DNA from 4 places in the Neobacillus sp. GCM10023253 genome. Region 3 is predicted to be linked to each of the others. Evidence: riboswitches for the same ligand, from Rfam matches in the RefSeq annotation. Region 3 holds a riboswitch; each other region holds the start of a gene.
The links. A riboswitch is a leader RNA that binds a small molecule or an ion and turns the genes downstream of it on or off. The one in region 3 is predicted to bind cyclic di-GMP.
Positions count from the first base shown of each region.

Region 1 (4,175 bases), on a different contig from region 3:
GATGAGAATTAACCATAACATTTCAGCACTAAATGCTTATCATCAATTAAGTGCAAACTCAAGCGCGGCTTCTAAGAACTTAGAAAAGTTATCTTCAGGTTTACGTATCAACCGTGCGGCAGACGATGCTACAGGTCTTGCAATTTCTGAAAAAATGAGAGCGCAAATCCGCGGCTTAGACCAAGCTTCCCGCAACGCTCAAGATGGTATTTCCTTAATCCAAACTGCTGAGGGTGCAATGAACGAAACACACAGTATTCTGCAACGTGTTCGTGAACTGGCAAACCAGGCAGCAAACGGAACTTCAACAACTCAAGATAAGGAAAACATCCAAACAGAGGTCAATCAACTGATTGATGAGATTGATCGTGTTGCTAGCGATACAGAATTCAATAGCTTTAAAATCTTAAACGGTGATATCTCTAAAACTGCTAAATTTGCACAATCAACAGGTGGTTCAGTGGCTAATGTAGTTGCTTCATCAACTGCAGCCGCTGGAACAACTACTGTCACAACAAGTGGTCCTTTACTCGATGCCACAGAAGCCATTTGGCAAACGGGTGTATTAATGAATCAAAGTGGTGCAACAGCTGCGCCAGTAGATGGAAAAACAAAATTGACAGACATTGGTGATGGTACAAACAACTATGGTCTACAAGTGGGAGATGAAATCACTCTTTCAGCTGTTGTTGGTGGTGAAGTAAAAACTTCTGTATATGTTGTAACAGCAGAAAGTACATTAGATGATTTTATGTCATCTGTTAAAAATACATTAGGTGCTGCCGATGTATCAATGAGTGCAGGTGTTGGGGATTTCCTAGCTGATACTGGTGCTGAAGGTCTGGACGATAGTAAATCTGCTGCAAACTCTTTGGTTATTTCTGGCCAATCCGGTGCTGCCAATGATATTAGTTCCTTAAAAATAACTGCGACTTCTTCAGAAGGAATCTCACGCTCATCTTTCAATGATGAAATGAATGGCGGCCTAAATGGTGGACTACAACAGCTTCAAGTTGCGGGGAATAAAGATGACTTCATCGCTCAGGTAGATATTAATGGAGATAACGCTGCGGGTACTGGAGATGGAAGAATTGCGGTTCGTTCCAACTCTGTTGTTCAAGTTTCCAATCTGCAATTATCATTTAAGGATACTATTAATGCTGCTGATCAATCTACCATTACAGTGGGGTCAGCTAACAACACAGTTTCAATTCATGTAGGAGCAAATTCTGGTCAAACTTTGGAAATTGGTATAAATGCAATGGACTCAGTCGCATTAGGTCTTAAGAAAGATGGTGTAAATATCTCACTAATGAGTGAAGTAAGTGCTGAGGATGCATTAAAAGTTTTAGATGGTGCAATCAGCAAAGTTTCTTCTGAACGTTCTAAACTTGGGGCAATTCAGAACCGATTAGAACACACAATCAACAGTCTTGGAACCTCTTCCGAAAACTTAACAGCGGCTGAGTCGCGTTTACGTGATGTTGATATGGCGAATGAAATGATGCAATTTACGAAAAATAATATCCTTTCTCAAGCAGCTCAATCTATGCTTGCACAGGCTAACCAACAGCCTCAAGGCGTTTTACAGCTTCTTCGTGGTTAATAGCTGATTATTCCAATTAAAAAGAAGTCTCTTGTTTGAAGGGACTTCTTTTTAAGCTACGGGTATATATATTTTCTTTCGTGAAAAAGGGCAAATTACAGGAAACTGTAGGACGCAAAGCTGCGGGACTAACCTTTTGCCAAAAGTATGTCAGCCGGGTTGCCGCATTATAGTGCCTTTTTCGCATATGTTTTCACATTTTTTTTGGGAGGAAAAGGTATGGGAAAAGTAAGAAGGAAATTATCTTTCCTTGTATTATTTGCATTGTTTTTGCAATTATTTTCACCGATTACATCGGCATTTGCAGCGAGTAATCTAACTACGGCTCCAGCAAATTTGCGCTACTCTCTCGATGGTATAGATAATATCATTTTAAGATGGGACGGGATAACCGGCGCAAGTGGATACCGCGTATATGAAAAAGTAGGGGAAGAATATGTCTTAAAGAAACAAACAACAAACCTTTATTTGTACGTGGCAAGTGTATCAGAAGGAACTCACTCGTATACGGTAACGGCTTATAATAGCACAGGAGAGTCTCCGTATTCAACATTATTAAATGTTGAAATTAACTATCCTGATATGCAAGCACCTAGCGGCGTAACTTCAAATATTATGAACGGCAATGATGTTTCATTAAAGTGGAACCTAGTTGAGTTTGCTACAAACTACAAAGTCTATGAAGTTAAAAATGGCCAAAGGGAATTACTGGCTTCACCATCAAAAGGGTATCAATATTTTACTAATGTTTCTGAAGGTGAACACGTTTATGAGATCACGTCTTTTAATACACAGTATGGAGAATCAGCCCCAACTTCCTTAGTTGTTAATGTTGTTTTTCCAGATATGGCCGCACCGAGCGGTTTAACTTCTTATATCAATGATTTTAGTAATGTTATTTTAAGATGGAATGATGTAACATATGCTGATTCCTATCGTATATATCAAATTGTCGATGGTGAAAGAAAGTTAATAACCACTACAACTGATACAAAACAATATGTAACTAACGTTCCAGAAGGTGTAAATGTTTATGAAGTCACCTCTTATAGTTCCAAATATGGTGAATCAACCGTTGTAAGCACAATTACGGTTACTATTGCCTACCCGGAAATGCTTCCGCCTAATCAAGTTTACCCATATTTCTATAATGGGAACGATCTTTTGCTTATGTGGTCTTCTGCGGCATATGCCGACACATATAAACTTTATCAAGTAATCAATGGCCAAAAACAATTGATAACAACCACCTCTAATCGTTCGTATTACTTTAGTAATCTGCCGGAAGGTGACTATACATTTGAGATCGTATCAGTGAGCGATCGTTTTGGCGAATCTGTCCCGAAAATTTACAATGTATCAGTTGTATTCCCGGAAATGCAGGCACCAAAAGCCTCCATTGAGAAGGATACTCCAAACAGCGCATTTATTAGCTGGTCTACTGCTCCTTATGTAACTGAATACGAAGTTTATAAATTAGTAGATGGTGAACCTGTATTAATCCAAACAACAACAAAAAATTCTTATTATGCAACTGATTTAGCTCAAGGCAAACACGAATACACCGTCATTGCCAAATCGGACCGTTTCGGTAAATCAGCCTTTTCAAATGTTGTTGTAGTAGAAGTGTTTCCTGTATTACCGGCACCTCAAGCAAGCCAACCCGAAGTTAATGGAGATTCATTAAACCTATCATGGGAAGCAGTTCCAGAAGCGGACAAATATAACGTTTATGAAGTGGTAAACGGTGAACGTATCCTTGTAGGAACAACTACTGATGTAAATTATACAGTGGAAACTCCTCAAGATGCAGGCACCCACGAGTACCAAATCGTCCCAGTAACAGCAGACGGCACAGAATCTATCGACTATGCAACCGTTACAGTAGACATCGACAAACCTTCCGATGTCACACCGCCTGTAACAACCGCTGTAACCAACCTAGAATGGTCAAAAGATGATGTCAGCGTCACGTTAACTGCAACGGACGACCTAAGTGGAGTCAAGACAACCTACTATTCTATTGATCTTGGAGAATTTGTAGAAGGTACCAATGCTGTTCTTGATAAAGAAGGTGTCCACACTGTTTCTTTCTTTAGCGTAGATAACGCTGGCAACGTGGAAGAAGTGAAAACGGTAAAAGTTAAGGTCGATAAAGAGGCACCGCAAACCGTGATCAATACTAGTGCTTATTGGTACAACAAGGACGTACAAGCTGAGTTAACCGCCACCGACAATCTGTCCGGCGTGAAAGCAACTTATTATTCTGTTGATGGCTCTGAATTTACGGAAGGAACCAGCTTTCCTCTTGAAAAAGAAGGCGTCCACACCGTTTCTTTTTACAGCGTTGACAATGTAGGCAACGTTGAGGCAGTAAGAACAGTTGAAGTAAAAATCGACAAAACGGCACCGCAAACTATTGCTAATACAACTGGAAACTGGTACAGCCAGGATGTTGCGATTGAACTAACAGCAACTGACAATCTATCAGGCGTTCATTCTACTTACTATTCCGTAAATGGTTCTGACTTCCAAGAGGGCAGCAATATCGTACTCGATAAAGAAGGCG
Region 1 is NZ_JBHSHV010000026.1:39,463-43,637, reverse strand. It holds gene ACFPA1_RS22885 (flagellin) at 2-1,606, shown strand; cyclic di-GMP riboswitch class I at 1,686-1,773, shown strand; gene ACFPA1_RS22880 (OmpL47-type beta-barrel domain-containing protein) at 1,826-4,175, shown strand, end outside.
Region 1: it holds a riboswitch for cyclic di-GMP, as region 3 does, so the genes downstream of both, ACFPA1_RS22880 (OmpL47-type beta-barrel domain-containing protein) here and ACFPA1_RS23965 (hypothetical protein) in region 3, are expected to answer to the same signal.

Region 2 (4,175 bases), on a different contig from region 3:
ATGAAGAGTTGAAAGAGATTTATGAAATGGTAATGAAAAAGAATTCTTTCAGCCCTAATGAAATGCAGGCTCTAGTTGAAGAATTGGGAAACTTGCGTAAAAAATAAAAACAGACCTCGAATGAGATCTGTTTTTTATTTTTTAATCTTGATCAGTTAAAATGATCGGGCCATCTTTGGTGATGGCGATTGTGTGCTCATATTGGGCGGAATAGGTGCTATCGACGGTCCTTGCTGTCCATCCATTTGAATCCATTTTGGTGAATAATAATCCGATATTCACCATTGGCTCAATCGTAAATACCATTCCCTCTTTAATTCTTGGGCCTTTACCTGGCAAACCGTAATGCGGTACATCCGGCTTTTCGTGAATCACTGCTCCAATCCCATGTCCGATAAAGTCGCGGACAACCGCGAGTCCTTCACTTTCCACATAAGTCTGAATGGCATGACCGATATCGCCAATCCGGTTGCCTGGAACCGCTTGTTCAATTCCCTTGTACAAGGCTTCCTTTGTGACTTTTAATAAATGCTCAGTCTCTTCGGAAACCTCGCCAACTGCGTAAGACCATGCTGAATCAGCCAAGGCCCCGTTGTAATTAACAACCATATCAATCGTGACGATGTCCCCTTCCTGCAATGGTTCTTTGCGCGGGAAGCCATGGCAGATTTCATCGTTAATACTTGCGCATGTTGCGTATTCGTAGCCCTTATAACCTTTTTGTTCCGGAGTGGCATTATGCTTTTTTAAAAATCCCTCTACAAACTGATCAATTTCCCAAGTGGTAATCCCTGGCTTAATCATTTTGGCAATTTCTTTGTGACAGGCAGCGAGGATTTCTCCTGCCTTTTTCATTGCTTCGATTTCTCGTTGTGACTTTAAGACAATCATGTAATGTTCCCCTGCCTTTTTGAATAAATTCTTTTGTCTGGAGACCTATTTGTGCGAATGCTGGTATATAAAAACGATTACTATATGACATTTTTGGCAACACTTTAATATTAACGCTAACGGACTTATTTTTCAAAACTACTTTCTCAATGTAAAAACTAATTATGCAAATTTCGATAATTTGCCATATTCCTTTGTTCTTAATATGGTACTCTCAAATTCTTTTTGATAGAATGATGTTATAAATTATTTTTAGGTGTGTGAGAATCCATGATAGGTGACCGCGTAAAGAAATTCCGCCAAGAGAAGAAGATGTCACTTTCTGAACTAGCAGAGCAGGCAGGAGTTGCAAAATCCTATTTAAGCTCGCTTGAGAGAAACCTTCAAAAAAATCCGTCCATACAGTTTCTTGAAAAGATTGCCGGTGTATTAAACATTCCGGTTGAGCATTTAATACATGAGCAGATTGACAAGACGGCATTGGACAATGATTGGATGAATTTAGTAAAGGAAGCCATGACCTCCGGTGTTTCAAAAGATCAATTCCGCGAGTTCTTGGAATTTAATAAATGGCGGAACAATCAAAACAATAGTTAAAATGTACAAAAAAAACATCCTACAAAAATTCTTAATTTTTGTAGGATGTTTTTTCATTTTGGTATGTAACAAATTGTTCTGATTGGTGATTACCGCTTAGGAAATTTCGAATATCTTCTACCGATAATCCAATCCTCTTAGCTTCCATAATTAGTACTAGCCAATCCTTGTCAAGCTTCTCCATCTGCTCAATCTCCAAATTCATACTAACAACCCCCTAAAATACTTACCCGTATTTCAGGCAGCCCGGCCATCATAGCTTCTCTCTATTTCCACCTTAGACCCTCGGCTTTGCGTCCTTGATTTTCACCAAGTTTGCCTTTTTCTGAAAAATAACTGTCTATTTATTATTTCATCAGTTCATCTTTTCTAGGACTAAATTCACACTAACTATTTAGTAAGTTCATTATAACTAGTCCTTTTATAACAAAGTGTTAGTTTTTGTCAGCATTTTTAATATTCTAAACCCCTTTTTTAGACATTTTTTGACAAACTCCCGCATTTTTTCCTCTAATTCCCATTGCCTGAAAATGGAATATATAAATAATAGAGCATTTGAAGTCGAATATCCTCCTAATTTATGGGAAGAAAATTTTCCTTCTTTATTTTTGGCTCTGATTTTATGACGAAAACATTTGTCTAATTTGTGACGATTAGCATATAATATTAACAACATGATAATATACGGAATATTGTCAATATTCAAAATAAAATAGAGGTGATAGGCATTGACCATTGTTCATGTGTTAAACTTTTCAATCCCCATTGCTTTTATGGTATTTGCAGGTTATTTCTTAGACCGCATGTGCAAGCCTGCCAAATTTGAAGAAAAAGCTGGTGAAGAGGAATTGTAAAAATTCTCTCCTCGCCAGCTTTTTTTTACTAATCAGAATTTATTTAAACCGTTTTTCTACCTTTTGTTCGTAATTTTTGAAAATGGACGAATTTGTTTTCGCCCCTCGTTTTGACATCAATTGATTAAAGCGAAGGAGCTTTTCATTTAACTTTTTTTGCAAATCTTCCTTCTTACCGCTGTCGTCACATTTTTTGATGAGATCCTCGATGGTCATCATCTCTTTGCGTAAATGGTTTTCCTCTTCTGAAAAGCCTGCATTTTTCATGATTTTGTAAGCCATGCGCAGTTCTTCTGGAATACCTGATAAATCTTCAAGCTTCAGCAGTTTTCCATATCCAGGAAGATTATCAAATTCTCCATCTTTGTATGCTTTTTTAATCCGATCTTCTGAGACAATATGAAACATATCCATGTTATTGCCCTCCTTTTTTAGCATACTCACTAGATTTATTATAACAAAGGTCCATTTTGGTTGAAAAATAAATCGGTAATGATTTCAGCTTTATTGGGGCATGCTACAAGCGATAACGAAAGGAGTGTTAGACTTGGCACGTGGAGAACATTTTAATCATAAAAACAAAAACCATCCGGGTGAATTCCCCAAGAACACCATGACCGAGAGTCATGCTGAGCAGGCAATTGGGGATGAAGAATTTATTGTCACCCAGGAGGCCTTTAAAAATAGAATTGAGGAAGAGGACACGCCGCAGGATACCGCCCGCCTGCTTCCTGAGCAGACAGAGTAAAAGGCGTGAAGAGTTTTCACGCCTTTTTACTCTGTTTATTTTTCGAAGCTTAATTTCTTCATAAACTGAGAAAATTCCAGGGTTTTCAGCCATTCTGCCAGTCTTTCGATATCCTTCGAGAAGATGCGGTCCTGCTTAATGGATGCCACCTGCTCACGACCTTTTTCATAGAAGTTCTTCGTATGGGTCGCCATTTTCTCTACACCGCGATATTCGACGGCCTGCATGGCGCAAATCATCTCAATCGCAAGGACCCTGCGAGTGTTTTGGATGATTTGATGTGCATGCCTTGATGCTATCGTCCCCATGCTGACATGATCCTCTTGGTTTGCCGATGATGGAATGGAATCCACACTAGCTGGATGTGCCAAAGTTTTATTTTCTGAAACAAGTGCAGCCGCTGCATACTGCATAATCATTGCCCCTGATTGCAGGCCTGGCTGCGGGCTTAAAAACGGCGGCAGATCGCTTAATTGCGGATTAACTAACCGTTCCACACGACGTTCCGAAATATTAGCAAGCTCTGCTACTGCGATTTTCATAAAGTCCATTGCAAAAGCAATTGGCTGCCCGTGGAAGTTTCCACCGGAGATGACCTTTTCCCCATCATCAAAAATTAGTGGATTGTCAGTCGCCGCGTTCATTTCGATTTCTAGCTTTTCTTTTACATAATCAAGCGCCTGCCAGGAAGCACCTTGAACCTGCGGGATGCAGCGAAGAGAGTAAGCATCCTGAACCCTCAGTTCTCCCTGCATCGTTGTTAATAAGCTGTCACTCAAATAGCGGCGGATTCTTGCTGCTGTATCAATCTGCTGCTGGTAGCCTCTGGCCACTTGAACCTCTTCTGCAAAAGCATCGAGAATTCCATTTAACCCTTCAATCGTCATGGAAGCAATCAGTTCGCTCTCAAAAGCAAGCTGCTCTGCTTCTAGGTATCCGACGACCCCCATAGCTGTCATGGCTTGCGTTCCGTTAATGAGAGCAAGACCTTCTTTAGCCTCAAGTGTTAGCGGGAAAAGACCTTCCTGCTGAAGTGCAATGCCTGCTTCCACACGCTCGCCTTTATAGAATACTTCGCCTTCACC
Region 2 is NZ_JBHSHV010000028.1:76,545-80,719, forward strand. It holds gene ACFPA1_RS25580 (DUF1128 domain-containing protein) at 1-107, shown strand, start outside; gene map (type I methionyl aminopeptidase) at 142-891, opposite strand; gene ACFPA1_RS25590 (helix-turn-helix domain-containing protein) at 1,162-1,488, shown strand; gene ACFPA1_RS25595 (anti-repressor SinI family protein) at 1,520-1,693, opposite strand; cyclic di-GMP riboswitch class I at 1,726-1,818, opposite strand; gene ACFPA1_RS25600 (hypothetical protein) at 2,217-2,342, shown strand; gene ACFPA1_RS25605 (DUF1992 domain-containing protein) at 2,382-2,756, opposite strand; gene ACFPA1_RS25610 (hypothetical protein) at 2,881-3,090, shown strand; gene hutH (histidine ammonia-lyase) at 3,126-4,175, opposite strand, start outside.
Region 2: it holds a riboswitch for cyclic di-GMP, as region 3 does, so the genes downstream of both, ACFPA1_RS25595 (anti-repressor SinI family protein) here and ACFPA1_RS23965 (hypothetical protein) in region 3, are expected to answer to the same signal.

Region 3 (4,175 bases):
AAAACCGCAATGTCGACGATGACAAGGCGCAAGGGTTTAATCTTGGGGTATCCGAATCGCTAGAAATGATTCGTGAGGAAATTCGTAAAAAACACGGTGTGGAGCTCGACAGCCGCCGCGATGTCGTAGAAATTATTACGAAGAAAAACGACCGTAATCACATCATGGTGAAAGGAAGCCGGACAAGTGTCCATGACATCACCGACCGCATCCTGCTAGACCTTGCGAAAAAGCAATACCGCTTGCTGCGTAATGTCTGGTCTAAGAACTCGCAGACGGAAATCTGCTACTTTGTCGGCGGCGGGTCCATCATTTTAAAGGAATATTTAAAAGCATTGAATAACGGTTTAGATGGTTTTAACATCGATTTCTTTGAGGACGAGAAGGAAAGCATTTGGATGATGTCGAATGCTTATTATAAGTTAATTACGGATTTTGTTCGTAAAACTGAGAAGCAAAGGGCTGCCCAAGATAAAGCACCAGTAAAAAGTTAATTTTAGGGTGATTCTATGAAAAAGGCATCCGAAAACGAAATCAAAAGGGGCCAAGCTGTATCCTTCCGCATCCCTTCTGATACTCCGGATCACATATTAAAACAGCTTCAAAAAATTAAGGAAACAGAACGCCGGAATTTTTCCAGCAAAATTGCTTCGTTTGTTATGGAGGGTGTAAGCCAGTCCTTTTCCCGGGAAAAGGAAACGGTCACCATCCCCCTCCCCAAGGGGCTAACGAAAGCACAGCGTGATTGGCTGAAGCACGAGCATTCCGAAGCACTGCTGGGAAGCATTCTTTATCAGTTGATTTCCGACCCGGTAAGGTCGACCGCACTGCTGGCCTCGTTGAACAGCAAGGCTGTAGATATTGATGAGGCGTTGTACCTGCAGGAGACTACGGCCTTCCCTGCCCCAGAGCCACTTTCTTTTTCGGAGAGCCCTTTTGAAGAAGAAATAGCTGCAGGAATTGACTTGGCTGATGATGATTTGGACGAGTTTGCTTTCGAGACCATCGACCAGGCCATGTCCCCTACTGAGGATGAAGCCGACGAGAAGGATCTTGATGCCGATGACCTGCTGGGCGGGTTTTTGGCGAGTATGAATAAATAAGGATTAAGATGAGGCACCTTGGTGATGAGGTGCCTTTTGCTATGGTTTAGCATCCAATATTACCAGTATTTTACAATTTTAATAGGGTTATAGCTTAAAAGAATAGAAATTAAGTAGATTAGGAGGGATGAAAATTCATATGAAGGTGTGTATACAGGTAATTATGGGGATTATTATTGGCTGGCTCCTGTTAAATGTCATGGGGCTTGAACAAGCGGAATTGTTTAAACTTGTGTATCAATACTTAAATTCGACGCTGGCTTATTTTATTGTTGTGGTGGTTGTGCCTACTATTTGCTTTACTTTTTTTCGTAAATTTAAGGTTTTTGGGGTTGCTGTTGCGGTAACGATGGTGGGGATGTTTGTGGTGGTTTATGTAGCGCTGAATACAGGAAGTATTGGGTTTTAGAAATTTTAAAGAGGTGGTCTAAACCACCCCCTTTGGGTCTAATGAAACAATTTTGAAAAAATACTTTTTAGCGAATTCCCTTTTTTAAAATAAATCTCTTCTCGCACCTTTTCATTGATAGCCTGCCAAAGCATGATTTCCACGTCCGAGAGCTGCTTGGATTCCTCCACTTTTAGGAAAGCGGCAAAATAGTCTAACGGCACTCCGTAAAATCTTGAAATATCCGCCATGATCTCAAACGAAACTGACTTACGATCCCCTTTTTCAAGCATGCTTAAATATTGAAGGGTGATCCCAGTCCCCTTTGCAACTTCTTCAAGTCGTAAATTTCTTTCTAACCGTAATCGTCTTAACTCCTGCCCCAATGGAGTGGCCATAGTATACCTCCTTCCCCTACTCAATTTCCGAGCTGTATTTAATCGTTAAGATATAGTACCAGCTAACGGCTGCTTCAAATAATGTGATCATAAGTTCTTCTGATTTTCTAGGAATTTTAAAATATCTTTGTAGTTGATAATGAAGCAGCTCGTGAAAAATAGTTTGTAATTGCTCCGGGTAATCCATTTTTTCGTCGATGATAATCATTTTTTTCTCAGGATAATAAATACCCTTTATATCTTTCAAATCCATAAAAACAATAGGGATCTTATATTTTCTCACTATCTTCTTCGTTAATAAATTTATCTGGGATTGATTAATCGACATAAACTGCTTATGCAGGTATCCAATGATTGTATAGTAGGTAAGAAAAAGAATGAGTACTAGATTAACCTCAAGCTGATTGAAAAAAGATAGTATAGGGAATATAACCGCTACTTCAAACATCATAGGTCCAAACCGGTCCAAAAATAACTTACTGGATACTGCCCCAGTCTCCAGATAAACATAGACATATTTCAGAACGATGCTCAGAGTCAACATAAGCAGCATAGTTAGGTATCTAGCTAAATAAGTCTTGTCACTATATTCATTATAAATCTCGTTACAGATAATGATAGTGATTATATACATGGTGAGCAAGGATATCCTAGCTTGGATACTGCCTCTTTTTTGAATGAAACTGGCTACGAAACAATCAACAAGCAGATAAATGAAACCATAAACAATGGAGAAACGGTCAAATATTAATAAAGATAATATTACATGAAAAAAGGAATAGCCGAAACCGGAAAAAACCTTCAGATTAACTTGGTCAAACAGGACCATAATGCAAAGAAAGAAAACAATATTCCATTCCAGCTCTTTGGGGAAAACAATAAATAAATCTGTCAAAACTATGGAAGGAATCAAGAAGAACAAATAGATATGCTGCCGCCTGAAATGATTCATGACGATTCTCCTGTTAATCAGTACTTTTATACCATTTTTAATTATGTTACTTGAGAAAATTTACAAGTTAAATAATTATTTTTCTACAAAAAATTAAAATTTTGACGGATTTTGTCATTCTAAAATCATTCAATTCCACTATCGTTTAATATATTCTTAATATAGAAGGGTGTAATACTCCAACTTTATTTTCCTCCTATTTTTTAAAACGCACTAACAAAGTTTAGTGCTCTTTTTTATAAATGGGAATGAAATTTGCAAATCTAGCATGAATTATGTCGTAGGAAAAAAACACCATTAAACTATAGTTTAATCTATAATGAATTCATAGAAACGATATTTTTATATTAAAGTGGCCACGCAATATTACAAAATATCGTGAATTAAAGGATGTAATGATAGTTTTTAAATTGGATTTACATCCTTTACTTGGGGAAGCTTTGAAGTATAGCCTTAAATTGGACACTTGGGCTATATGGAGCTAGTAGTGTAACCGGCCCTCTTAGGTTTTAATAAAAACTTTTCTAAGAGGAGAGAGGTCTATGAAGAGGATTTTATCAGGGGTAGCAGCAGGAGCTTTAGCTCTAGGACTTATGGCAAGTTCAGCGTTTGCTGCAGTAACATTCGACTCATCATCAGGAATAGGTTTTGTGGGTAAAGGTGATGTTCAAACTGCTTTAGGCTACAATAATGCCCAAATGCAGAAAGAGGCTAATAATCTCGTTTTCACGTATAAAGCGGAAGATACTTATGCAATAACGGTCACATGGGATACTGGTGAGGGTACAAAGGGGGAGCAAACACATTATGTAACGCATGAAAGAACCTCTTCTATTGATAGCAATGTTTCATACGATCCAAGAAAAGCTAACCAATATACTGGTTTTAATCTGAAAGGATACGAAGGCATTTTAACGGAGGTTGGTGACATCCCTACAATTGGGGAAGAGTTCCCAGGGAAATCAGGGCATATTGTGACTAACGTTGAGAAAGTTTCAACTACCGGCACATTATATGTAAATGGGATTGCTATTCAGTAATACTCTGATTGTGTTTGCAGACTTTGCATGTGAGAGAAGGTGCTCTTAAGGGGTATCTTCTTTTTTGGATTGAATGAGATTCTACAATTCTTTAATAACTTTTGGGGGTTTTGTTGAATTTTGCCGAAAACTAGTTGGAACATGTCGAAGGGAAAAAATACCTATAAACTATAGTTTAAATTATAATATTTTCATAGATATATAGTTCTATAAACAGAACACACCCTATAAAGGTGATATCGATATAGGGGTTAATGGGAAGAGGGTGAGCTATGGAAATTATCATTTCAGGTA
Region 3 is NZ_JBHSHV010000027.1:80,574-84,748, forward strand. It holds gene ACFPA1_RS23940 (hypothetical protein) at 1-494, shown strand, start outside; gene ACFPA1_RS23945 (hypothetical protein) at 510-1,103, shown strand; gene ACFPA1_RS23950 (hypothetical protein) at 1,231-1,512, shown strand; gene ACFPA1_RS23955 (helix-turn-helix domain-containing protein) at 1,551-1,889, opposite strand; gene ACFPA1_RS23960 (hypothetical protein) at 1,906-2,841, opposite strand; cyclic di-GMP riboswitch class II at 3,266-3,347, shown strand; gene ACFPA1_RS23965 (hypothetical protein) at 3,384-3,881, shown strand.

Region 4 (4,175 bases), on a different contig from region 3:
TTCCATCGTGACGTTCTTAGTATTCGGTGCGATGGTTGACATCAAGAACCTGCTGATGATGTTTGGTACGTTTAAGCCAAAATTCGTCATCCTGCTTGTTTCGTTAATTTCAGCATTCGTATTTATCGGTTCACTATTACTGTAAAGGAGGGAAGAAAATGTTTCGCGTCGTGATTTTATTATTGTTTACCAACTTGTTTTTCTATTTGCATTTATCAGGAAACATTTCGAAGTATATTAATATGAAGTATTCCTTTCTTTCCTACAGTATGATTTATGCCCTATTCTTCCTAACTATTGTAGAAGGAATCAGATGGTACCTTAAAGAGAAAAAATCAGAGATAGAATTGGAATGTCATGAATGCCATCATGATCATTCACATGACCATAAAAAGCCTTCTTTTGGAAAAAAGCTAAAAAGAACGGTTTCGTATACGATGATTGTTCTTCCCGCTTTGACAGGTGTGTTTTTGCCGGTAGCGACCCTAGATTCACAATTAGTTAATGCCAAAGGATTTAGTTTTCCTACTTTAGAGGACGGGGCCGACCGTTATGGCATGCATCAAATATTAAATCCCGACATGAGTAAATTTATGGGCCAGGATGCATTTACGGATTTAGTCAAAAAGGAATTCAAATCGTATAAAGGAAATGACCATATTACCTTAACAGATGAGGACTATTTAAAAGGCCTGGAAGTCATCTACAATTTTTCCGGGGAATTTGTTGGGAAAACCATGACGATGAAGGGTTTTTCATATAACGGTCCGGGGTTAAATGGCAACCAAATCTTTTTATTCCGATTTGGGATTATTCACTGTATTGCTGACTCTGGTGTGTTCGGAATGATGATTCAATTTCCTGAAAATGTCCACATCCCAAATGATCAGTGGTACGAAGTAACGGGAACGATGGACACGATGTATTATCAACCTTTTAAAATGAAAATCCCTATTTTAAAAGTGACGGATTATAAAATTATTTCACAACCGAAAGATGCGTATGTTTATCGGAATAGTTTTTAATATAAAAAAAAGAAAGCTCCAAGCACTTTAAAAAGTCCTTGGAGCTTTCTTTTTCGAGTGGCTTCTGCGCCTCTAATCAGAAATGCCAGTCTGGAAAAACGTCTTTTTTCTATCATAGCGTTCTAAGGCAACCAAAAATAACCTTCTTTTCAACAATTCTTTTTCTAACAATTTGTAATTTTTGTCGGCCATTTTTAGTAAAGCTGTTATGTACCTCTCTATAATATTTTCATCACTAAGTTCCACCACGTCCATTTCAAGTTCGTTGTCATAAGCAAGTGTAGTCAAATGAAATCCCCCTAAAATATCTACTATTTTAGGCAGCTCAGCCATCCTAGTTTCATCGAACCCTTAGACCTGTAGCTTTGCGTCCCAATCTTTCGAGTGGTTTGCCTTTATCTAAATAAACTAATTATTTATATTATATTACAATTTTTTCAAATATTACATAAAAATATTTTTTATGGTAAACATAAACTAAGAAAAGTGACAATTATAAATTTGATTCCATTGTTAACATCCCTGCCAGCTTTCTTGTTGGCAGGGATGTTAAATAAAACTTTTAATTTTTTAAGCGTCCAGTTTGGGTTTGAATTGATTATGTTATGAAAAAAATAATCAAATTGAATTCAATTCCCATGATTTAATTTCTTACCACTTTTTCATTCTTTTTGCCTTCATCTATTGGCCCAGGTGCAATACTTTGGTCATTGGCTGTCAAATCGATGCCATAATCTTTAGCAAACACCATATGAGTTTCCACTAGTACGTCCTTTGAGTTTTCGTCTAAATTGAAAACCCTGGCACCGCGCAATCTGTTTCGATCAGCCCCCGAAAGGCCGTATGCACCAAAACCAGTGCTGCCGGAATAGCCGAGCAGGATTCCATAATAGTTACCCATATAAGTATTTACGTGGTCATGTCCGCAGAAGACCCCCTTGACATCTCCTCTTTCCAGCATAGCTGAAAACATTCCGCTGTTGATTGGCCCTGGGCATTCCTCTTCATTTCTTTCTCCAACAATATTATGTTTGTTTACAGCATTTGCGTGATCAGCATCTGTTCTTCCGTCCACACTTCCGAACCACATAAATCTATGTTCCCAAAGCGGGATATGAATAAATACAAGCGATGGAACCTTATGCCCCCACTGCTGCTCAAGTTTTTTCGATGTCTCATAATACCAGTTGACCTGGTTCATACGAAGCCAGTCCCATGTCGGGTATCCTTTAAAATCTTGTCCCGCAATCGTTTGAGGGGCATATCTTCCACTGTCAAGCAACCAAAGGTTGAATGCCGCATCTGTACCTTTTGAATTTTTGATAAGAAGATTCATGTTTCCAGTACCCGTTATGTCTTTTACCCCAGGTGTGTTCATATTGTATCGGTAAGACATATAAATGCCCAGCATGTCCTCCTCATTTAGGCCGCTTTTTGGAGTGGAATCCTCATCATGATTTCCGTATGTAATGGCCCACTTAATCCCTCTTTGCTCCATCGGCTGCGCCACATTGTTTATGGCTTGTTTCATTTCGGTAGGAGTGTCACAGCCACCAGTGATGTTGTCTCCGTTTAGGACCACAAAATCCGGTTTCTCTGTATCGAGGACTTTTTCCATCAACTGTATGGTACGGCGGTCAATATTTTCATCATCCTGTGTATCATTAAACTGAACAATCTTGAATTTGCCGTCTGGATTAAATTGAAGTTTCATATCATCATTTAATTCGGCATAGGCTGTCCCAGAAAACAAATCTTTTGGAAGGCCAGCTGCTCCCAATGTTAAGGCAAGTGTGCCTATTCCCCCTATTTTGATAAATTTTCTTCTGTCCATCTCCTTGTGTGACTCCTGATTACTCATTACAAAACCTCCTCAAGTCTTTTTATTAAATATTAAAAAAGTACCTATTAATAAAATAGCAAGGAGATTTTAATTCTCTGTATGGCTTATGTAAATTATTGATTATAAATTGGTAAAGAATGCAAGACATAAATAAATCCACCTGAGCCCAGCTACTCGAAGTGGATTTATTTTTATTAAATTCGCAATCAAGGTCAGTTGTTTCACATAAAAAACATGTGATTGGGTCACCCTGTTTTCATTTCACTATTTATTACTAATGTCATTTTAACAATGGTTTAAAAAAATATATGTCCCGTCCAGTTATGAGTTAGACTCCTAAATCAGCATTCTATCTATATAGTTTTTACAGCACTAAAAGCTTGCTTCAATGCATTGGCTGCCTGGTTGATGGCGTTATGTGCTTCCGTCAGCACTCCCGGCATCCAGAAGAAACCGTGAATCATTCCTTCATAGCGTGTCGCTTCCACCGGTACGCCTGCTGCTTTCAGCCGTTCCGCATAGGCTTCCCCTTCATCGCGCAACGGATCAAAGCCTGCCGTAATCACCAGCGCAGGCGGAAGTCCGCTTAAATCCTCTGCCAATAATGGGGATGCATACGGATTTTGGCCATCCTCTTCATTACGTAGATAATGATTCCAGAACCAGACCATTGTATTTTTTGTTAAAAAGTAACCCTCTGCATTATCACGATAAGAGTCCGTGTCATAAGCGTGATTTGTGACAGGATAGATAAGCATTTGATAGGCAAATGAAGGGCCTCCCTGTTCACGAGCCATTAAGGCCACAACTGCTGCAAGGTTTCCGCCAGCACTATCACCTCCTACTGCAATACGCTCAGGGTCTACTTGGATGGATGCAGCATTTTCCGATAACCACTTTGCTGCGGCATACGAATCCTCAGCGGCAGTCGGGAATTTGTGCTCAGGGGCCAATCGGTAATCGACAGATACGACGACGCAGCCTGCTCTGTTTGCCAACATACGGCAAGGCACGTCAACCGTATCCAGGTTGCCGATAACCCAGCCCCCTCCATGGTAGTAAACCAATGCTGGGAATGGTCCTTCACCCTCCGGCGTGTAAATACGAACAGGGATTTCTCCACCCGGAACCGGAATGGTCCTGTTTTCTACTTTGGCTACCTCTTCAGGCGCGCCCGCTATTAGACTAAAATCACCCATCCTGGCTAGTTCCGGAGTTAGCTGCTCCATAGGCGGAGCACCGGCGGACTCTAATTGTTTTAAAATAAACCATGCTTGAGGATCAATATTTGACACGAAAAATCCCTC
Region 4 is NZ_JBHSHV010000006.1:34,334-38,508, forward strand. It holds gene ACFPA1_RS07640 (permease) at 1-145, shown strand, start outside; gene ACFPA1_RS07645 (TIGR03943 family putative permease subunit) at 159-1,025, shown strand; gene ACFPA1_RS07650 (hypothetical protein) at 1,098-1,313, opposite strand; cyclic di-GMP riboswitch class I at 1,342-1,429, opposite strand; gene ACFPA1_RS07655 (metallophosphoesterase family protein) at 1,669-2,886, opposite strand; gene ACFPA1_RS07660 (alpha/beta hydrolase) at 3,222-4,097, opposite strand.
Region 4: it holds a riboswitch for cyclic di-GMP, as region 3 does, so the genes downstream of both, ACFPA1_RS07650 (hypothetical protein) here and ACFPA1_RS23965 (hypothetical protein) in region 3, are expected to answer to the same signal.